DNA from 3 places in the Mesorhizobium sp. CNPSo 4670 genome. Region 3 is predicted to be linked to each of the others. Evidence: riboswitches for the same ligand, from Rfam matches in the RefSeq annotation. Region 3 holds a riboswitch; each other region holds the start of a gene.
The links. Region 3 has a riboswitch for thiamine pyrophosphate ahead of AC0ZT5_RS08820 (YkoF family thiamine/hydroxymethylpyrimidine-binding protein). Riboswitches for the same ligand answer to the same signal wherever they lie in the genome.
Positions count from the first base shown of each region.

Region 1: linked by a shared signal. The riboswitch ahead of thiC (phosphomethylpyrimidine synthase ThiC) and the one ahead of AC0ZT5_RS08820 (YkoF family thiamine/hydroxymethylpyrimidine-binding protein) in region 3 are both predicted to bind thiamine pyrophosphate.
Region 2: linked by a shared signal. The riboswitch ahead of thiB (thiamine ABC transporter substrate binding subunit) and the one ahead of AC0ZT5_RS08820 (YkoF family thiamine/hydroxymethylpyrimidine-binding protein) in region 3 are both predicted to bind thiamine pyrophosphate.

Region 1 is NZ_JBWJFQ010000029.1:2,883-10,130, reverse strand. Features, by position in the region: gene AC0ZT5_RS31925 (putative bifunctional diguanylate cyclase/phosphodiesterase) at 1-1,349, opposite strand, end outside; gene queC (7-cyano-7-deazaguanine synthase QueC) at 2,397-3,095, shown strand; gene queD (6-carboxytetrahydropterin synthase QueD) at 3,095-3,451, shown strand; gene queE (7-carboxy-7-deazaguanine synthase QueE) at 3,448-4,185, shown strand; TPP riboswitch at 4,460-4,576, shown strand; gene thiC (phosphomethylpyrimidine synthase ThiC) at 4,683-6,518, shown strand; gene thiO (glycine oxidase ThiO) at 6,515-7,248, shown strand, end outside.
Region 2 is NZ_JBWJFQ010000005.1:206,022-213,269, forward strand. Features, by position in the region: gene AC0ZT5_RS11855 (M48 family metalloprotease) at 1-1,189, opposite strand, end outside; gene thiQ (thiamine ABC transporter ATP-binding protein) at 1,451-2,233, opposite strand; gene thiP (thiamine/thiamine pyrophosphate ABC transporter permease) at 2,226-3,851, opposite strand; gene thiB (thiamine ABC transporter substrate binding subunit) at 4,109-5,107, opposite strand; TPP riboswitch at 5,151-5,265, opposite strand; gene AC0ZT5_RS11875 (thiamine diphosphokinase) at 5,354-5,998, shown strand; gene AC0ZT5_RS11880 (ABC-F family ATP-binding cassette domain-containing protein) at 6,000-7,248, shown strand, end outside.
Region 3 is NZ_JBWJFQ010000004.1:17,819-25,066, forward strand. Features, by position in the region: partial or broken gene AC0ZT5_RS08805 (nucleotidyltransferase family protein) at 1-695, opposite strand, end outside; gene AC0ZT5_RS08810 (SDR family oxidoreductase) at 881-1,618, opposite strand; gene AC0ZT5_RS08815 (LysR family transcriptional regulator) at 1,763-2,683, shown strand; TPP riboswitch at 2,786-2,899, shown strand; gene AC0ZT5_RS08820 (YkoF family thiamine/hydroxymethylpyrimidine-binding protein) at 2,890-3,498, shown strand; gene AC0ZT5_RS08825 (ABC transporter permease) at 3,598-4,353, shown strand; gene AC0ZT5_RS08830 (ABC transporter ATP-binding protein) at 4,350-5,129, shown strand; gene AC0ZT5_RS08835 (ABC transporter substrate-binding protein) at 5,122-6,144, shown strand; gene AC0ZT5_RS08840 (hypothetical protein) at 6,228-6,983, opposite strand; gene AC0ZT5_RS08845 (tetratricopeptide repeat protein) at 7,033-7,248, opposite strand, start outside.

The sequences.
Region 1 (7,248 bases), on a different contig from region 3:
ATGAACTCCGACGGAGGGATCGCGCCAAGGGTCGGATGCTGCCACCGCAGCAGGGCTTCAAAACCTCGAATGCGATCGCTGGCGAGATCGAGAAAGGGTTGAAAAGCGAGCGAAAGCTGGTCATTGGCCAGCGCAGAAGCCAGATCGCGTTCAAGAGCATGGCGCCTTGCAGCTGCTTCATCGTCGCCTGGGCTGAAAAACTGGATGGAGCCCGCCCCCAGCGTCTTCGCCCTGTGTAGCGCGGTGTCGACGCACCGTAGGAGTTGGTTGGCATCCAAACCGTCAGTGGGCGCCAAAGCGATGCCGAGAGAGGGCCTGCAGTATATCTCGCGCCCTTCGATCAAGAAGGGGCCGCGCATGGCATCTATGATCTGCTTGGCCAAGGACCTGATTTGATCTGGCCTGATTTCGCGCGCAGCGATTATTGCAAATTCGCCGCCCTCCAATCTCGCAATGCCGTCGCTCTCCCGTGTCGATTTGCGAAGTCGCGCAGCGACTTCGACCAGAACGGCATCCGCCATGGCTCGGCCAAAGTGATCATTCACCTCGTCAAAATTGCTAAGATCGAACAAAAGCAGCGCAAAGTGCTGGTCAAATTGCCGTGCGTCCACCAACGCGTTCTCCAGCCGCTCGTTGAAGCTGAACCGGTTTGGCAAACTGGTTAGAACATCCCTGCGAATGGCATTTTCGCTTTCTGCTTGCAGAATGAAGCGTTGGGTAAATTCGACCGCGTGAGCAAGCACTGCACGAAACAGCGTGATGGCGTAACTCACTATCAGGATCGCGACGGGCAGGTTGACTGCGTCTTGCACCCACACAATCGCGACCGCTGAGCCGACGAAAATCGGTAGCGTATACGCGATGGCCGCAATAGGAATCGTGTAAAAGGAAGCGGCGCCGCCTGCGATCATCCCGGCGCTCAGGCAGGTAATGACGACCTGGGCGGCACTTGTTGCCCCGCTGAAGAACAGAACGGGAAGCGCGCCCCACCAGGTACCGAACAGGAAGGCGTTGCGCACCAGGTTTTGCGTTGTCCGGCGAGACACTGTCCTTGGTTTGACCGACTTAAACGATGATCTCGCTCTTAGGCCGACGAAACCAGAGGCGACGATGATTACACTCGCCCAGAAGATGGCTTTCGTTTGGTCGGGCGAGCCCCAAACCGCCATAACAAAAGTGGCAGCATTGAGGATGTTCGCAACCATGCCAAGAGGCGTGTTGCGAAGCACGATACTGACCTGCTCCGCCCTAATGCGACCGGCAAGTGGTTCGATTGTCGAGGGCCCGCCAAAAACGCGCAGATCTCCCGCCAGAAGGTCACCAAACCTTGCGGCATACAGACGCTGCATCACTCTTTCACCCCCCACGCTAGAGTAGTAGCTGCGTGTTGGTCCCCTAACACCGAACACTTCGGAAAAAGTAAATTTCAACCGCAAAATTGGACAGCCCAGTTGGGAATCGGAAATTCGAAGGTAGCGAAAAACACGATGCTCGCTTAGGACACCGCCGACCTAACGTGATCTATGTTTTCGCAATTGTCGCGGTTGGCAATCGGACTCTGTTTCGACGCCTGATAGGCTAAGCTGGTTCAATGAGCAGGCTCATACTCGAAGGGGTCGACCTCGCGATCTTCGAGTTCGTCGCTCGGGAGACCACCATTGTCCCGACCGCGTTTTGTCTTGCTGGGGTGACGTTTGCATGCGTCCGAACCGCGTGCGATCTTCGACTCTCTAGGACAAGCATCAGCGGCACTGGGCACTAGGCGCGGTTCTCCCCTCTGTAGCGGACAAGCCGCGCGATTTGTTCGTGCAATGAAGTGGTGCGCGGCTTGTCGGGGAATGCACCGCTTGTCGCCGTCTCGACAATCGCGCTGCGCACCGCTTCGGGATCTCCTGCCAATGCACCAAGGTCGCTGCAGCAAGATCCTGTAGCGGTATCTGAACGTCCTTCTCAAAGGATCTCGACGGCACGCGGCTTTCTCCAATGCATTGCGGCACGCGTGTAGGAGTTCGGCCTATGGCGCGACGCCTGTGTCATTCGCTGGTTCCGAGGTTTTTCAGCCCGTCCGCAATCCGTTGCAGAGTGGCGATCAAGCGCTTGTAGTCCTCGATGATATCGGCAGAGAAGTGCGCGAGCTGAACGGCATCGCCCCATTCCGGGACCGCATGTTGGCTGATTTCTCTATCGTCTCTCCGCCTATACGCAGTGCCGGCCCCAGCCGCTAACGGTCGAAGATGCGCGGCAAATCGCGTGCAAGCCATGTTGGGGACCCTGACATCAAGGTACGTGCATCTCAATCGCGTCCAGCCCATTCACAAAACCAGCTTCGTGGAGTATTGGGAGCGCAGAGAAATCTCCGGTCGCAGCCTTACCCGGTCAAAACAAGGACTCAAACCATGAATGCCCTCGTCATCTGCTCCGGCGGATTGGACTCTGTTTCGCTCGCTCACAAGGTGGCGACCGAGCAGAAACTCATTGGCCTGCTTTCGTTCGATTACGGCCAGAGGCACAAAAAGGAACTCGGCTTTGCCTCTATCTGCGCCAAACGGCTGGGTGTTCCGCACCAGATCATCGATATCCGCGATGTCGGCCGGAGCCTCAGCGGCTCGGCACTGACTGATAATGTGGACGTGCCCGACGGGCACTATGCCGAAGACTCCATGAGGATCACGGTGGTGCCGAATAGGAACGCCATAATGCTGGCTATCGCCTTCGGGGTTGCCGACGCGCAGAAGGCTGATGCAGTGGCCACTGCAGTCCACGGCGGAGACCATTTCATCTATCCCGATTGCCGGCCCGCTTTTATCGACGCCTTTCAGACGATGCAGAACCATGCGCTCGCAGGCTACGCCGATATCGGCCTTTACGCACCCTATGTGAATATGTCGAAGGCTGACATTGTCAGCGAGGGGGCAAAGTATGCCACGCCGTTCGAGGCGACTTGGTCCTGCTACAAGGGCGGCGCACGTCACTGCGGTCGCTGCGGGACATGCGTCGAACGGCGCGAAGCATTCGATTTGGCCGGCATTGCCGACCCGACAGACTATGAGGACGCGGACTTCTGGCTCCACGCTGTCCAGACAAGGAGCGCGTGATGTTCCGCATTACCAAAGAGTTCCATTTCTCGGCCTCACATCAGCTCACCTCCTTGCCACCAGACCATCAGTGCGCGCGTCTACACGGCCACAACTACATAGTCGTGGTAGAGCTTTCAGGTGGCGAACTGGACGAACATGGCTTTGTCCGCGACTATCAAGACCTAACGGCGCTCAAGCACTACATCGATGGAACGTTCGACCATCGGCATCTTAACGAGGTGCTGGGGCATGACCGTGTCACAGCGGAATGTCTGGCCCGCCACTTCCACGACTGGTGCAAGGTTCGGCTACCCGAAACCTCCGCCGTGTGGGTGAGCGAGACACCGAAAACCTGGGCGGAATACCGGCCATGACCAGCGCCTTGCATCCTGGAATCCGCGTGAGCGAGATTTTTGGGCCGACCATTCAAGGCGAAGGCATGCTGATCGGCTTGCCGACAGTGTTCGTAAGAACGGGCGGGTGCGATTATCGCTGTTCCTGGTGCGACAGTCTGCATGCGGTGGACAGTCGCTTCCGCCATGATTGGGAGATGATGTCTCCCGACGCGGTCTGGCACAAGGTCATTGCGCTTTCCGGCGGTCAGCCCGTGATGGTGTCGCTGTCGGGCGGCAATCCGGCTATCCAGCCGCTTGGCCCGCTGATCGACCGCGGGCATGGCGAGGGCTACCGTTTTGCATTGGAAACCCAAGGCTCGGTGCCGAAGCAATGGTTCGCTGATCTCGACGTGCTGGTGCTGAGCCCCAAGCCGCCCTCAAGTGAAATGACGACAGACTGGGCCGCGTTCGACGCCTGCATCGAGGCGGCGCAGGCCAAGCCGCAGATGGCGCTCAAGCTCGTCGTCTTCGATGACGATGACTATGCCTACGCGAAGGACGCCGCGGCGCGCTACCCGCAATTGCTCGTCTATCTACAGCCCGGCAATCACACGCCGCCGCGTCCCGGTCACGAAGACGCGCTCATCGACATGGCTGGTGTGATGAAACGCATGGAATGGCTGGTCGAAAAGGTGACCCGCGACAGGTGGTTCGAGGCGCGTGTACTGCCGCAGCTTCATGTTCTGCTTTGGGGAAACAAACGGGGCGTCTAGTCCACGCGGGAGGATTGCCGATGGCGAGCAAGACAGACATCTAAAGCAATCTCATCCCTGGGCGATAGCAACGTCGGTTCGGCAAGCCGAAAATGCCGTGCTGGAAAGGTTTCGAATCCGCGTGATGGCTCGCCTATCCTGGGCGCTTCGCCGCTCCGCTAGGCGTACCTTGCTCGCGATACTTGCGCGAACTCAGCGGCCGGTTCTGATTAGCCGCCGGTCGTCACGCCGGCCGAAGGCACTTGACAAAGCAGCGCCGGCCCTTTCAATTCGGCGCATTCACCAGGGGAGTCCCGGCAAGGGGCTGAGATACTGCTGGCTTTCGCGGCGCAGTGACCCGTTGAACCTGATCCAGTTCATACTGGCGTAGGGACGGTGCAAGCGCATTGCGGGAGTTTACGCCCGAAGACCTGTTTCCAAGCAGGTATATCAAAGCGTCTTTTCATCCTTCCGGCACAGAACTGGGTCTCCAATGCAATGAGCAAAGGAGCCTCACGATGAATGCCCAAACCCCAGCCGTCTCAACGGGACCGCTGCCTGCCTCACGGAAAATCCACAAGTCCGGCGGCCTCCATCCGCAGATCAAGGTGCCGATGCGCGAAATCTCCGTCCACCCGACGGCAGGCGAACCGCCCGTGACGGTCTACGATCCGTCCGGTCCCTATACCGACCCGACGGTCGAAACCAGCATCGAAAAGGGCCTCGCCCGGCTTCGCCATGAATGGATTACGGCGCGTGGCGATGTCGAAGCCTATGACGGCCGTCATGTCCGGCCGGAAGACAACGGATTTGCGGCGGGCGAGCGCCTGACGCCGGAATTTCCGGTCCGCAACCGGCCGCTCCGGGCCAAATCGGGCAAGGCGGTGACACAGCTCGCCTATGCGCGCGCCGGCATCATCACGCCCGAAATGGAGTTCGTCGCCATTCGCGAGAACCTTGGACGCGAGATTGCCCGCGGCAAGCCGCCACGCGACGGTGAGAGCTTCGGCGCCGCTATTCCCGATTTTGTCACGCCGGAATTCGTGCGTGACGAGGTGGCGCGCGGCCGCGCGATCATTCCCGCCAACATCAATCATCCCGAGAGCGAACCGATGATTATCGGTCGCAATTTCCTGGTCAAGATCAACGCCAACATCGGTAACTCGGCCGTCACCTCCTCGATGGCCGAAGAGGTCGAAAAGATGGTCTGGGCGATCCGCTGGGGCGCCGATACGGTGATGGACCTGTCGACCGGCCGCAACATCCACAACATCCGCGACTGGATCGTGCGCAACTCGCCGGTGCCGATCGGCACGGTGCCGCTCTATCAGGCGCTCGAAAAGGTCAACGGCATTGCCGAGGACCTGACCTGGGAGGTCTACCGCGACACGCTGATCGAACAGGCCGAACAGGGCGTCGACTATTTTACCATCCACGCCGGCGTGCGGCTGCACTACATCCCGCTGACCGTTGACCGGGTCACGGGCATCGTCTCGCGCGGCGGCTCGATCATGGCCAAATGGTGCCTGCACCATCACCGGGAAAGCTTCCTCTACGAGCATTTCGCGGAAATCTGCGACATCTGCCGCGCCTATGATGTGTCCTTTTCGCTCGGCGACGGCCTTCGTCCGGGCTCGATCGCCGATGCCAACGACGCGGCGCAATTCGCCGAGCTGGAGACGCTCGGCGAGCTGACGAAAATCGCCTGGGCCAAGGACTGCCAGGTGATGATCGAGGGGCCTGGCCACGTGCCGATGCACAAGATCAAGGAGAACATGGACAAGCAGCTCGCCGTCTGCGGCGAAGCACCGTTCTATACGCTGGGGCCGCTGACGACCGACATTGCGCCGGGCTATGACCACATCACCTCCGGCATCGGCGCGGCGATGATCGGGTGGTTCGGCACCGCCATGCTCTGCTACGTCACGCCGAAGGAACATCTCGGCCTTCCCGATCGCAACGATGTCAAGACCGGCGTGATCACCTACAAGATCGCCGCCCATGCAGCCGACCTGGCGAAGGGTCACCCGGCGGCGAAAGTCAGGGATGATGCCCTTTCCCGCGCACGCTTCGAGTTCCGCTGGGAGGACCAGTTCAACCTGTCGCTCGATCCCGAAACCGCGCGTTCCTTCCACGACCAGACCTTGCCCAAGGAGGCGCACAAGGTGGCGCATTTCTGCTCGATGTGCGGACCGAAATTCTGCTCCATGCGTATCTCCCACGACATCCGCGCCGAGGCGCAGAAGGAAGGCATGGCGGCGATGGCGGCGAAATATCGCGAAGGCGGCGATCTCTATGTGCCGGCGGACGAGACCGGTGCACCACTTATGCCAAGGGTGCAGACGTCATCATGAGGGTGCTGGTCAAAGGGGCCGGCGTCGCCGGCCTCACCGCCGCTTTCGAACTCGCCACACGCGGCGCGTCGGTTACAGTTGCCGAGACAAGACATGCCCTCGGCGGCAATGCGTCGTGGTTCGCCGGCGGCATGCTGGCGCCATGGTGCGAGCGTGAAAGCGCCGAGCAGCCGGTGCTGGATCTCGGATGCAATGCCGCAGACTGGTGGGAGGCGGCAACGCCCGGCCAAGTGACGCGGGCCGGAACGCTGGTCGTGGCCGCGCCGCGCGATGCGGGCGAGCTCGACCGGTTCGCCAGCCGCACCTCGGGTCATCGGCGTGTCGATGAAGATGAAATCGCGTTGTTCGAGCCCGACCTCGCCGGCCGCTTCCGCCGCGGATTGCATTTCCCAGACGAGGCGCATCTCGACCCGCGCCAGGCGATGGCGGCACTTCATGACAGACTGGCGGCGATGGGCGTCGAATTCCGCTTTGGGGCCGATGCCCGGCAGATTACCGGTTTCGATCGCCGGATCGACTGCACGGGAATGGCAGCGGTCGATGATCGGCTGCGCGGCGTTCGCGGCGAGATGTTGATCCTGCGCACGCCTGATATCTCGCTGTCGCGCCCAGTCCGGCTGCTTCATCCGCGGTTTCCGATCTACATAGTGCCGCGCAACGACCACCGTTTCATGGTTGGCGCGACGATGATCGAGAGCCAGTCCACTGGACCGGTCACGGCGCGTTCGTT
Region 2 (7,248 bases), on a different contig from region 3:
AAACCTGGCCGCCGGCGCGGATCACGGCAATGTCGAACTGCCAGCCTTCGGCGCCGGCATGCGCGGTCGCCGCCTCGTTGCCGTTGATCGTTTCCTGCTTGACGGTGCTGTCGTCGAGACCAGCCACCCAGCCGCTGCGGATATAGTCGGTGAGCGCCCTGTTCTTGTCGATTGAAACACCGTCGAAACGGATCGCCATGTCACCAGGCCCGGTTGCCGTCACCGCCGCCGCCGAATTGTCGATGATGAAGCCCTGCGGCACCGAGAAGGACACGCCGAGGCCCGGATGCAGGAAGGTTTCGCCGCGCACATAGCCTTCTTCCGGCGTGTCGCCATAGAGCAGGCCGTCTATGCCGGCGAGGAAGGAATCGCGGTCGCGGGTGCCGAAGCCGGGCGCGCCGAACTGGCGGGCATGGCGCTGCGCCAAATCGATGCGCTGCGGCGTGTTGGGGTGAGTGGCCAGGAAGTCGAGGCTGGCGTCGGTGGCGCCGCTGATCGAGCGGAAGTCGGTATAGGCCGACATCGACTGCAGGAAGCGGCCGGCGGCGAAAGGATCGTAGCCGGCTTCGCCGATCGACTTGATGCCGATGGCGTCCGCCTCCAGCTCCTGGTTGCGCGAGAATTGCGCCAGCCTCAGCTTGCCGCGGATCAGCGCCGCCTTGGCGGTCGGGCTGTCGCCGAGCACATCGGAGACCACCTTGGTCGCCAGGCCTTCCTCAGCTTCCAGCTGCTGGCGCTGCAAGCCATGGTTGGCGGTGACGTGGCCCATCTCATGCGCGATGACCGCGGCCAGCTCGGCCGAATCATTGGCCAGCGCCAGCAGACCGCGCGTGATGTAGAGATAACCGCCCGGCAGCGCGAAGGCGTTGACGTTGGGCGAATTAAGAATGGTGATGCGATAGGTTTGCGTCGGATTGGCCGACACGACAGTCAGATTGCCGACCACCTTGGCGACCATGCGCTCGAGCTTGGGATCGGAATATTCGCCGCCATAGGTCGCCAGGATGCGCGGATGCTGCGCCTTGGCCAGTTCGGCGAGCTTGCTGTTGGCGGCGACATTGTCGACGGTGATCGGCCTGTCGGAAGGCTGGAAGCCGGATTCCTGAACTTCGGGAGGCGTGAACATCTGGCAGCTCGCCAGCACCACGGCAAAGCCGGCCAGCGCGAGAAAGCGCGCCAGCGGATTCATTCGTAGTTTGTCAACGCCGATCGCCAGAACGGCTTCCTTTCGGGTCCCGGCGCATGACCACGAAAATCGGGGGCGATCTTCGGAAAATGTCATGCGCTATCTCAAACTGCTGCAGCATCCGTCGCGCGTCCCCTCGAGGGGCGAGCGGCGGATGCTGCAGGCAAATCACGGCCTATGCCGGACCAGTAGGGCGGACCTAGCCACACTCCTCCAGTCATGGCAAGCAAGCGCCGCATCGCCTGGAGCCGGTTTGACCGTAAATTATGTCCGCTTCCGGGCAACATCTCGTGATACGGCATCGCCGTCACCCGCGCCGATATAGCGCCGGAACACTTCCGGACCAGCCCCGGTGAAGAAATCGTCCGCCTTTCCGGTTGCCGCGACAACGCCATTGTCCAGAAACACCACGTGCTCGCTGATTCGGCGGGCATCCTCCGGCTGGTGGGTGACGAACAGCACCGTCATGCCTCGTTCTGCGTGCAGCGTGGCGACCAGATCCAGCATGTCGTCGCGCAGCGCCGGTCCGAGCGAGGCGAAGGGTTCGTCGAGCAGGAGCACCGGCCGGTCGCGGACCAGGACCCGGGCCAGGGCGACGCGCTGGCGCTCACCGCCGGAGAGTTCGCGCGGCAGGCGCTTTTCCTTGCGGGCAAGGCCGGTGCGTTCGAGCGCCTCGGCGATCGCGGCGCGGTCCGTTCCGTTGAGCCGCAAGGATGGCGAGCGGCCGAGCCCGACATTCTGTTCGACTGAGAGATGGGCGAAGAGATTGTTTTCCTGGAACACCATCGACACCGGCCGCGCTGACGGTGGCTCGGCGCTGACATCGGCCCCGCCGATCAGCACGCGGCCCGACTGCGGCGTCTCGAAGCCTGCCACAAGGTTGAGCAGTGTCGACTTGCCAGAACCGCTCGGCCCCATGATGGCGGTGATTTTCGCCGCGGCGAAATCGACATCAAAAGCGAGCGGCGCCTCGCCATAGCTGAACGACACCTGGTCCAGCCGCACCGGGGCGCCCTTTTCAGGCCTGCTGGCCACCCCGTCAGGCATCCCGGTTCTTCTCCGTTCCCAGCCAGTGCGCCGCCATGATCAACGCGAGGCAGACGAGGCCGAGCAGCAGCGCCAGGCCGGCGGCGTCCTGCGTGCGGTAGCTGCCCATGCGCGCCAACAATAGGTAGGGCAAGGTCTGCACCGAATCACTGCCAAACAGCGCGATGACGCCGAGATCGCCGAGCGACAGCGCCATGGCGAAAGCAAAGGCGGTGGCGAGCGGCCGCCGCAGCGACGGCCAGTCGACCAGCATCAACCGGTTCCAGCCCGTGATGCCGAGCTGCTCACAGAGCCGTTCGTGACGCTCGCTCGCCGCATCATAGGCGGGACGGACAGCGCGCAGCGCGAAGGGCATCGCCATCACCGCGTTGACGGTGACGACCATGACCGGGGCGATGGCAAAGACATCGCCGACATGGCGCAGCAACAGGAACCAGCCGGCGCCGACGACGATCGGCGGCACGACGAGGACAAAACCGGCGCCGGTATCGGCGACGTGTTCGAGCATCGTCTTCGCGCCGGAGCGGCGGTTCAGCGCCAGCGCCCGGCGTGCCATGGTCAGCGCCAGCGACAGCGCCACGGAAAGCAGTGCCGACAGGAAGGCGAGCACCGCGCTGGTCAGCGTCGCCTGCCGCACGACGACCTCGCCGGCAAGCCGGCCGAGATTGGCGCTAAGCCCGGCCATCACCGTGGCCGCCATCGGTCCGACGACGAACAGCAGCGCCAGCACGATGAGCACGACGTTCAGCAAGGTCTCGGTCCCATTGACGGAGAGGTAGCGGCGCGGCGCCACCGGCAGGTTGGTGTCGCCGACCACATTGGCGCCAAGCCGCGTCAGCGCCAGCACGACGACAAACGTCAAGGCAATCTGCAGCAAGGTCAGCGTGACCGCCCGCGCGGGATCGAAATCGAACCGCAGCGCCTGGTAGATGCCGACCTCCAGCGTCGTCGCGGCCGGCCCGCCGCCGAGCGTCAGCACGATCGTGAACGAGGTGATGCAGAGCATGAAGACAAGCCCGGCGACGCCAGGCAGGGCCGCGCGGAGCGTCGGCCATTCGATCAGCCGGAACGCCGGCCGTGCGCCCATGCCGAGCTGGCTGGCCAACCGCCACTGATCGGCGGGAATGGTCTGCAATGCCTCAAGGAACAGCCGCACGCTGAGCGGCAGGTTGAAGAAGACATGCGCGACGAGAATGCCGGACAGGCCATAGATGCCCGGCCAGTTCCCGCCGCCGATCATCGCGAACACGCCGGCAAAATAGCCGGCGCGGCCATAGAGAGCCAGAATGCCGAGTGCCGCGACGATGGCCGGCAGCGCCAATGGTACGGCAAACAGCTGCAGGATGAAGGCGCGGCCAGGGAAGCGTGGATGCCGCGACAGCGCGCGCGCCACCAACAGCGCCGGCCCGACCGAAAGCAGCGTCGAGAGCGCCGCTTGCCACAGGGTAAAGCGAACGACGCGCAGCAGGTAGGGATCGAAGGCCGCCCAGGCGCCGGAGAATTCGTGAGCGCCTTCGAAAAGCAGTCCGGCAAACGCGCCGCCGATCAGCAGCGCGATGGCGGCGAGCGCAATGATGCCGGCGGTGATGCGGGGGTCAGTTGGATGGCGCGTGGGCATGTCGCGCTACCCAACGCTGTCATGGGTGTCAATTGATTGAAATGCTTGGCTAAGGTCTAGTTCCCGCCCACCCCCCTCTGTCCTACCGGACATCTCCCCCGCAAGGGGGGAGATTGCTCGTTTCGCCACCCAGGCCAATTTCCAAAATGGCAGGAATGAGCGAGGCGACAGAGCTGCCGATCTCCCTCCTTGCGGGGGAGATGGCCGGCAGGCCAGAGGGGGGTGACTTGGCACAAACATATGGCGAAGCTTGAATCCTACTTGCTCATCGCCGCCAGCCATTCATCGACCCAGGCCTTGCGGTTGGCGGCGACCTCTTCGGGGCTGAACAGCAAGGTCTTGGTCGGCTTGACCAATTTGTCGAAGGCCGGGTTGAGCGGCTTGTCGGTCTTGCCGGCCGGGAACATCCAGTTGGTCTCGGGGATGGCATCCTGGAATTTCGGCCCGGTCATGAAGGCCAGGAACTTTTCCGCAAGCGGGTTTTTCGCCCCGGTCGTGGTGATGCCGGCAACCTCGATCTGCAGATATTCGCCCTCTTCGAACGACGCTGCCTGGTAGCGCTCGGTGTTCTCGGCGACCATGTGATAAGCCGGCGACGTGGTGTAGGACAGCACCATCGGCGCCTCGCCCTTGGTAAACAGGCCATAGGCCTCGCTCCAGCCGGGCGTGACGGTCAGAACTTTCGATTTGAGCTTGGCCCAGGCCTCCGGCGCCTTGTCGCCATAGACCGACTTCACCCACAACAGCAGGCCAAGGCCCGGTGTCGAGGTGCGCGGATCCTGGATGACGATCTTGTCGTCGGCGCTGCCTTCGACCAGGTCCTTCAGGCTCTTCGGCGGGGTCTTTAGCTTTTCAGTGTCGTAGACAACGGCGAAATAGCCATAGTCGAAAGGTACGAAAGTATCGTCGCTCCAGCCGCCCGGCACATTGACGTCGGACACAGCGCCATGCGGCGCAAACAGGCCGGTAGCCTTGGCATCGGCGGTGAGATTGGTGTCGAGCCCCAGCACGATGTCGGCCTTGGTCGACGCCCCTTCCAGCCTGACGCGGTTGAGCAGCGCGACACCATCGGCGACGGAGACGAAGTCGACATCGCAGCCGCATTCGGCCTCGAATTCCTTCTTCACCACGGGACCCGGACCCCAGTCGGCGGTGAAACTCTCATAGGTGTAGACGGTGAGCTTGTCCTTGGCCAAGGCAGGTCCGGACAGGGCCACGACCATGGCTGAGGCAAGGGAGTAGAAAAGCGTGCGCATCGGCGCCTCCTTCGTTCGAATTGAAAGGAATTGAGGCGCCGGACTGTCCGAAACGTCTAATCCCTCCGCCGGTACAAACCGGATCAGGTTCAGCGGGTTGGCGAGATTGCCTCTCAGCCGGTCCGCGAAGATCGCGTCCGGCACCCCGTTAGAGCGTTTCGAGACATAGGCCGGGCCGATCCCTCACGCAAGTGGCAGTTTGCCGGCCTTCCGTTTCCCGTGCCGGGCTGGTAAGGGCCACACGATATGAGCACATTCACCATCCTGCTTGGCGGCGATCTCATCCGCACGCCACGGCTCGACCATCAGGTCGAAGGCTCCCGCGTCATCGCCGCCGACGCCGGCATCGGCCATGCGCGGCTGCTGGGCCTTGTCCCGGAACTGTGGGTGGGTGATTTCGATTCCGTGCCGGCCAACCTGCCGGACGACCTCGCCGCCGTGCCCCGCCGGACCTTTCCGGCGGAGAAGGACCAGACCGATGGCGAGCTGGCGGTCGCCGCCGCACTGGAGCGCGGCGCGACCCGCCTGGTGCTCGCCGGCGCTTTCGGCGGCAAGCGCGCCGACCACGCCTTCCTGCATCTGGCGCTTGCCCTGCGGCTGGCCGAAGCCGGAACAGAGATACTTTTGACCAGTGGCGCGCAGGAAGGCGTCCCGCTGCTGCACGCCAAAGCCGGCTTCGACTATGCCGACGGCACGTTGTTTTCAGTGCTCGGCTTTTCCGATCTTTCCGGCCTGACCGTCACCGGCGCCAAATGGCCGCTCGACCGCGTCAGGGTCGCGTTCGGCTCGTCATTGACCATCTCCAACGAGGTCAAGGGCCGCCTCGAAATCACACTTGGCCAGGGCCGCGCGCTGTTGCTCGCCCACCCTTATCCACTGCCTGAAAGCTGAAATGGCCCCGCCTCTTCTCAATCTCGACGGGATAAAACTGACCTTCGGTGGCACGCCGCTGCTCGACGGCGCCGCCTTGACCGCTTCTGCCGGCGACAAGATCGCGCTGGTCGGACGCAACGGGTCGGGCAAGTCGACGCTGCTGAAGATCGCCGCCGGCCTGATCGAGCCGCAGGATGGCGAAGTGTTCCGTCAGCCCTCGGCAACCGTCCGCTATTTACCGCAAATGCCCGACATGGAGGGTTTTGCGACCGTACGCGCCTATGTCGAGGCAGGACTCGGACCCGCCGACGATCCGTACCGCGCCAGCTATTTGATGGAGCATCTCGGCCTGTCGGGCGAGGAGCGGCCGAACGATCTTTCCGGCGGCGAGGCGCGACGCGCCGCCCTTGCCCGCGTCATGGCGCCGGAGCCCGATATACTGCTGCTTGATGAGCCGACCAACCATCTCGATCTCTCGGTGATCGAATGGCTGGAGGAGGAGCTCGTGCGCACCTCCTCGGCGCTTGTCGTCATCTCGCACGACCGCCGTTTCCTTGAGCGCGTATCGCGCGCCACCGTCTGGCTCGATCGCGGCCAGACCCGCAGGCTGGACAAGGGCTTTGGTCATTTCGAGGAATGGCGCGACCTTGTGCTGGAAGAGGAAGAGCGCGAGCAGCACAAGCTCGGCCGCCAGATCGTGCGCGAGGAGCACTGGCTGCGCTATGGCGTGACGGCACGGCGCAAGCGCAACATGCGCCGGCTTGGCGAACTGCAGACCATGCGCCAGCGCTTCCGCGGCCATCGCGGCGCCGAGGGTTCGGCAACCATGGTGGCCAGCGATGCGGCCGAATCCGGCAAGCTGGTGATCGAGGCGAAGAACATCGAGAAGAGCTTTGGCAACCTCACCGTGGTCAAGGGGTTCTCGACCCGCATCCAGCGCGGCGATCGCGTCGGCCTTGTCGGGCCGAACGGCGCCGGCAAGACGACGCTGCTGAAGATGCTGACCGGTGAGATGAAGCCCGACGCCGGTTCGGTGCGCCTCGGCACCAATCTGGAGATCGCCACGCTCGACCAGAAGCGCGAAGCGGTCGATCCGCAAGAGACGCTGGCGCAATATCTCACTGACGGACGCGGCGAGAACCTCGTCATCAATGGCGAGCAGCGCCATGTCGTCTCCTACATGAAGGATTTTTTGTTCAAGGCTGAGCAGGCACGCACGCCGGTGCGCGAGCTTTCCGGCGGCGAACGGGCGCGGCTCCTGCTGGCGC
Region 3 (7,248 bases):
AAGGCCGCGCCGACGCGCCGCCCAGAGACGGCATCGCGCTCGCGTGGTCGGCATAGTCGTCGCTGCCCCGGTTTGGGGTCAGGAATTCGACCTTATACCGGGAGGCATTTTCGAACTGCGTCGTGCGACTGGCATCCGTTCGGTGCGGAATTTCGCGAAACGAAGGATCGATATCGCGCAGTACATCCATAATCGGCGGCAGACTGTCGTTCACTTCGATGGAAACCGAGTGAATTGAGCAAAGTCGGCATCGCCTGTTTGTAGCGCCACCCCCGGCAGCCTTACCCCCAGATATCCGGCGTAGGTCTGGAACGCGACGGTGCCGACCAGTACGCCTCGCAGGCGGAAAACCCGGCCTTGCCAAGGGCTTCAACGATATCACCGGTGAATTTCTCCGGCTCCATTAACCCAGCCTCGCGGACAAGCGTCGATACAAGCTTGCGACGGCTCTTCAGGTCGCTTTTGATTTCCCTGAAGGCGGCAACGCGTTTTGCGATCTCGGGATTGTCGGCCGGGCCGACATATCGTCTTGTTGTCTTCGGCCGAGTCTTCTCAAAATACCAGTAGTCGCGGCCTTTTACCGGGACTCGCACGAAATTGCCCGCGGTCGAGAAGTCGGTTTGGAACGAGGCGTCCAGGCTTCGTTGCACGAGTTCAGCGAACAAGGTGCGATAAGCGATGTCGATCGATTTCATCGTGCGTTCGACCAATGTCTCTGGGTTATAAGAAATTTGCGGTTCTCTTATAGCTGCGCGCTTTTGCTCCCGCATTTCAAGCGAGTTATAAGAAAATTGCGGAACATTTATAACCGTCGGACTGATGCCACGCTCATACGCCACGGAGCAATCTATTGCGGCGGGGAACGGGCTGCGGCGGGTTATCAAGCCTGCTGCGTCGGATAGACGGTCAGGATATTGACGTTGACCCTTGGTGGCTGCGAGACCGCGTAGAGCATGGCGGCGGCGATGTCCTCGCTCTCCAGTTGCTCCATGTCGCCCAACCTTTGCTCGACAGCCAGCCGAACATCGTCGCGCATATTGGCGGTGAACTCGGTCCTGACCGCGCCCGGCTCGATCACCGTGACGCGGATGCCGTCCTTGCTGATTTCGCGGCGCAGTGATTCCGCCATGGCGCTGGCCGCATGTTTGGTACCGGAATAGACCACAGATGGATGGATGTAGCGGCCGGTGCCCGACGAAACGATGACGATGTGGCCTGATCCCTGCCGTTTCATTGTCGGCAGCGCCGCGTTGATCGTGTAGAGCAGACCCAGAATGTTGATGTCGACCATCTCCCGGTATTCGCGGGTGGTGGTGTTCTGGAAGGGTGCGGCGACGCCGACACCGGCAACATTGAACAGCATGTCCAGCCGGCCATGGCTTTCCAGCACGCGCCGGACCATGGCTGTGGCCTGCGCTTCATCGGTGATGTCGACCTCGATTGCCAAGGCCTCGCCGCCGTTGTCGCGGATGCGTGCGGCCAGGTCGTCGAGGCGCTGCCGACGTCGCGCCGCAATGGCGACGACAGCACCTTGCTCCGCCAGCGCCAGCGCGGTTGCCGCGCCAATGCCCGAGGAGGCGCCGGTCACCAAGGCGATTTTTCCGTTGAGTTCCTGCATGTTCGTTGCTCCTGCTCAGAGGGAGATTCAGGTGTGCTCGACGCCGATGATCGCAGCCGTTCGAAGCATGTCCTCAAGCTAGGCAGCAGACACCTACCGAAAATGCGATAGAATGCCATCATACTCATTGGAGAATATGGCATAATGCGAGGTAGCGAATATGCAGAGCTGAAAGCCTTTGCCGCTGTAGTGGCGCACGGCAGCTTCGCCCGTGCCGCTGAAGATCTGCGGATTTCAGCATCGACGCTCAGCCAGACGATCCGTCAGCTCGAAACGCGGCTTGGCCTGCGCTTGCTCAACCGGACGACACGCAGCCTCTCTTTGACCGAAGCCGGCGCGCGCCTGCATGCGCGCTTTGCGCCGGCGATGGCCGAGATGGAGGCGGCGGTCGGCGATGCGACCGCCTTGCGAGACACGCCGGCCGGCGTCTTACGCGTCCATATGCCCAGCGTTGCCGCCGCCACCTATCTGGAGCCGGTGCTTGGCCGTTTTCATGAGGCATGGCCGGACATCGTGCTCGACGTGACGATCGACGATGCCTCCGTCGATATCGTCGAGGCCGGCTATGATGTCAGCGCCAGGCTTGGCGAATTTCTCGAAGCCGACATGGTCGCGGTGGCGCTTGGCGGCACGCAGCGCCAACTCGCAGTGGCCTCGCCGGACTACCTCGCCCGCTACGGATCGCCGTCGGCACCTGCGGATCTGCTCCAGCACCGCTGCATCAATTGGCGCCGGCCGGGGAGTGCTGGGCCCTACTCATGGGAATTCGCCCGGGATGGCCAATGGTTCTCGGTCGCGGTCAATGGTCCGCTTGTCGTCTCCAGCCGCGACATGGCGATTGCCGCCGCCGTGCAGGGCGTCGGCATCGCCTTTTGGGCCGAAGACCTCGTGGGTCCGCTGATCGATGCCGGCAAGTTGGTGTCGCTCCTGGATAATTGGTGCGCGACCTTTCCCGGCTGGTTTCTCTGCTACCAGAAGCAGCGTCATACATCACCGGCGGTACGCACCTTCGTCGATTTCCTGCGCCATGCGCATACCAGGCGCCAAACGCCGCCTGATGGTTGAGCGTCTGTCGCTCGACGGTCCGGTTTCGCGGGCCTGGCGCAATGCTTTGGAAGAGCGCACCAAAAAACCACTTTCGTTTCAGCTCGAATGGTGCTTTAACCCGCGCATCCACAGGGGTGCTCCGTACGGTCGGGGCTGAGACGGGGGCGGCAAGCCCACAGACCCTAGAAGCTGATCTGGGTAATACCAGCGGAGCGAGGCGGGCGATGTTTTCAGGCGCACAGATTTCCCTATACCCCATGGCCGACGATTTCGTCGGCGTCATCTTTGGCGCGCTGGATGGGCTCGACCCCTACCGCGATCGGCTCAGGATCGAGACCGACGACATCTCGACCTTGCTGGTCGGGCCGCCCGAAGTGCTATTTCCGGCGATGCGAGACCTGTTCGTGGCGGCGGCACGCAGCGGCAAACATTGCGTGTTGTCAGCCACCATCTCGCGCGGCTGCCCTGGCGAGCCGGATGATCCAATCTGCCGTTCCGATGTACTTGGTGGGCCTGTCGGCCCCCTCGGTCCGCGCAAGGATGCGGCAATCGCCGCGGTGCGTGGCGCGGCTTTGACCGGCCAGCCGGCGGCAGCGCAGTTCTCGCTCTATGTGATGGGCACCGACGACCACATGGACGAGATTTACGGCTGCATCGATTTTCTCAAGCAGTCCGGCGTCTATGAGCGCTCGAAGCATTTCTGCACGAAATTGCGCGGGGATGCCGGCGCGATCTTTTCGGCGCTGGACGAAGCCTTCTGCCGCTTCGGGCCAGGCGCCGGCCACGTAACCCTCGACGTCACGGTCTCGGCGAACAGCCCGTCGGCCAGCTGAGCGGCCGCGTTCGCGACCCCGTCAACGGTTATGCCCGTGGCCTCATCATCAGCCGCTTCGAGTCCGATCGCGAGCCTTCTTGTCAAGGCAGCACCGGCCATGATTTCGGTCGGGTTGCTGCTGCTGGCATGGGAGCTCTATGCCACTTATTCCGGCATCAAGCCGACGACACTGCCGGCGCCGTCGCGCGTGTTCGAGCAGGCGATGCTCAATCGCGAGGCGCTGGTCGAAAACGCCATTCCCACCATCCGCGCCACGCTGATCGGCTTTGCCTTTTCGCTCAGCGCGGCCTTTGCGTTGTCGATGCTGGTCGACTTCTCCCGGCCGCTGCGGCGTGCGCTGTTTCCCGTCTTCATCGTCAGCCAGACCTTGCCGCTGGTGGCGATCGCGCCGCTGGTGGTGCTGTGGTTCGGCTTCGGGTTGATGCCCAAGATCATGCTGGTGGCGCTGGTCACCTTCTTTCCGATGCTGGTGGCACTGGTGCAGGGCTACGAGGCGACGGAGGCCGAGATCGGGCAGATGCTGCGCGCCATGGGGGCGGGGCGCTGGCGCGTCTTCGTGTTGGCGCGGCTGCCCTCGGCGCTGCCCTATTTCTTCGCGGGCCTGAGGATCTCCATCACCTATGCCGTGGTCGGCGCAATCTTCGCCGAATATGCCGGTGCCGCGAAGGGGCTGGGCATCTACATGCTCAACGCCAAGAACAATTTCCGCCCCGATCTGGTGCTGGCCGCCGTCGGTGTCAGCGCCGCGCTCACGCTCACTCTGTTTGGGCTGACGGTGCTCCTGCAGCGCCTTGCCATGCCCTGGGAACGGGCCGCCGGCCAGCACCCCGCCGGGACGGGGCCGTGGCGATGAGCCGGCTCGAACTGCGGCATGTGCGCAAGGCATTTGGCCGGCTCGACGTGCTCGCCGACATTTCGCTCAGCGTCGGCGCCGGTGAATTCGTCTCCATCCTCGGGCCGTCGGGCGCTGGCAAGTCGACGCTGTTCCAGCTTCTGACCGGCGCGCAGCACGGCGAGGGCGAGATGTTCTTCGACGGCACGCCGCTCGACGACCACGGCAGGCATTTCGCCTTTATGCCGCAGCGTGACGCGCTGATGCCGTGGCGAAGCATCCTCGACAACACGACGCTTGGGCTCGAAGTGCAAGGCATCAGGCGCAAGGCGGCGCGGGCGCGCGTTGCGCCGCTGTTTGCCGAGTTCGGGCTCGCCGGCTTCGAGCGGCATTTTCCGGCGCAGCTTTCGGGCGGTATGCGCCAGCGCGCGGCTCTGCTGCGCACCGTGGTGCAGGAGCGAGACATGCTTTTGCTGGATGAGCCGTTCGGCGCGCTCGATGCACTGACCCGCACCGCCATGCAGCGCTGGCTCGAGCAGATGTGGCGGCACCATCGCTGGACGGCACTGTTGATCACCCATGATGTGCGCGAAGCCGTCTTCCTGTCCGACCGCATCTATGTGCTGTCGGCGCGCCCGGCCTGCATCGTCCGTGAAATTAAGGTGCCGCTGTCACGCCCGCGCAGCCTTGGCGGCACTGACGCGTTGCAGACAAGCGCAATCGAGGCCGAGATCCTCGACATACTGCTCAACCCCGAGCCCAACCCGCACTCATCCAAAGGACACGACCATGACTGACTTGACGCGCCGGCAGGCCTTGTTGCTCACCCTTGCCTCCGGTCTTCCGCTGGTGGCCGGAGCGGGCCGTGCCCAGGCACAATCGGCGGCGCAAAAGGTCACCGTCGCCCTCGACTGGACGGTCAACACCAACCACATCGGGCTGTTCGTCGCCCGCGACAAAGGGTTCTATTCCGAAGCCGGGCTCGAGGTCGACATCCTGCCCTACAGCGATACCGGCGCCGGCACGCTGGTCGCCAACCGCGTCGCCGATTTCGGCATCAACGGCACCATCAGCCTGTTCACCCAAAAAACCGCCGGCGCCGACCTGAAGGGCGTCTATGCCGTCGTGCAATCCGAAACCGGCCGGCTGGTGTTCAACGCGGCACGCAGCGAGATCAAAAGCCCGAGGAACCTTGACGGCCTGACCTATGGCGGCTTCGGCAGCGCCTGGGAAAACGCCCTGATTGGCACCATCATCCGCCAGGATGGCGGCAAGGGCAATTTCGAGACGGTGACACTCGGCACTTCAGCCTATGAAGCGCTGGCCAACGGTTCGGTCGATTTCACGCTAGAGGTTTCGACCTGGGAAGGTGTCGAAGCCGGGTTGAAAGGCATCAAGCAGCGCAGCTTCGTCTACGCCGACTATGGCGTGCCTGATGAGCACACGACCCTGATCTCCTCGAGCGAGGCCTATCTCCAGGCAAACCCCCAACCTGCGGCCGCCTTCGTGCAGGCGACGCGGCGCGGCTACCAGTTCGCCGTCGACCATCCCGATGCGGCTGCCGCACTTCTGATCGCCGCCAACAAGGACACATTGACAAATCCGGCGCTTATCGAAGCCTCGCTAAGGGCGCTGATCGATGGCCACTATTTGCGCGGAGACAATGGCGCAATCGGCACGATGGATCCAGCCAAGATGCACGCGATTGGCGACTACCTCTTCGCTGCGGGCATTCTGCGCGATGCCGATGGCAAAGTTCTGACGCAACACCCTGATTTCGCGGAGTATTTCAGCAACTCAACTTTGGGGTAGGAGCTATCTGACTCTCGAAACTTCGAAGGACTCGCGTGGCGTGGCAGCTTCCCGTCAAACGCGCACACATTGGCAGATTCCAGCTAATTCCTCGCGATCTCATAGAGCAGAGTGGTTTTGATGTGCCGCCCGGGTTCACCCTGCAGCGACAGAGCGGCTGTGTAGAGTTTCACCACGGCCGGGCAGAGTCCTTCGAATACCGGGTTGACATTGGCAATGGCATTCATCTCGGCGGGGGTGCCGCCGGCGTTGATGAAAGCGTCGGCCAGCAGCGACCAATCTTCGTCGCTGGCGGCAGCGGCCGGCAGCCCCCCATTCTTCGCTGCGCCGAAGGCGCGAAACATGGTGGCCCCGATCTTGTCCATGTCGGCCAGGAAATCCTGATCCGGCGTGCTGAGCGCGCCCGGCCCCTGGCGAAGGTAGTTGTTGCAGGTGGCTGCGGTTTCCCGCGACATGACATGGTTGAGCATGGCCAATTGTGCACGCAGCGCCTCGGCGGCTTTGCTGTCTGGAGCCGACGACAGCAGAGACGCGTATCTTTGCCTGAGGCCGGTAACCGCCATCCTGCTCGCGTTTCGCACTTGCTCCACGTTTCCAAGTCTGGCCACGGCCGTGATCTTTTCCACGACGGTGTCATAGTCGTCTGGAAACTCCTGCTTGATCGCGAGGAATATCTGGCTTCCCTGGCTCTGAATCTGTTCGTTCACCTGAGCGGCAGTCAGTGTCTGCGGATCGGGCGAGCCCGCCACCGTCTGGTAGAGATATTTGCCGCCGGCGAAGCCGAGCGCCCAGGGCAACACCTTTACCGCAACGAAAGACAAAGCGGCGACCGCCGCCACGCCCAAACCTTTCCAACGCGTCATTTGGCAGCGCTCCCGAGCCTTGTCTCTATTTCGCCCCGAGGCTCATCGCTTTCTTGCGGTCGGCCTCTGCGCGCTTGTGGTTGCCCTTGGCGTCCCACGCCCTGCTCCGCACTTTGTAGGCAGTGGCGAAATCCGGTTTGAGCCTTATCGTTTGGCTCAAATCGGCGATGGCTCCGTCATAATCCGCCTTGCTGATCCGAACCACGCCTCGACCCAAATAGGCAAGGGGGTTCTTGCGATC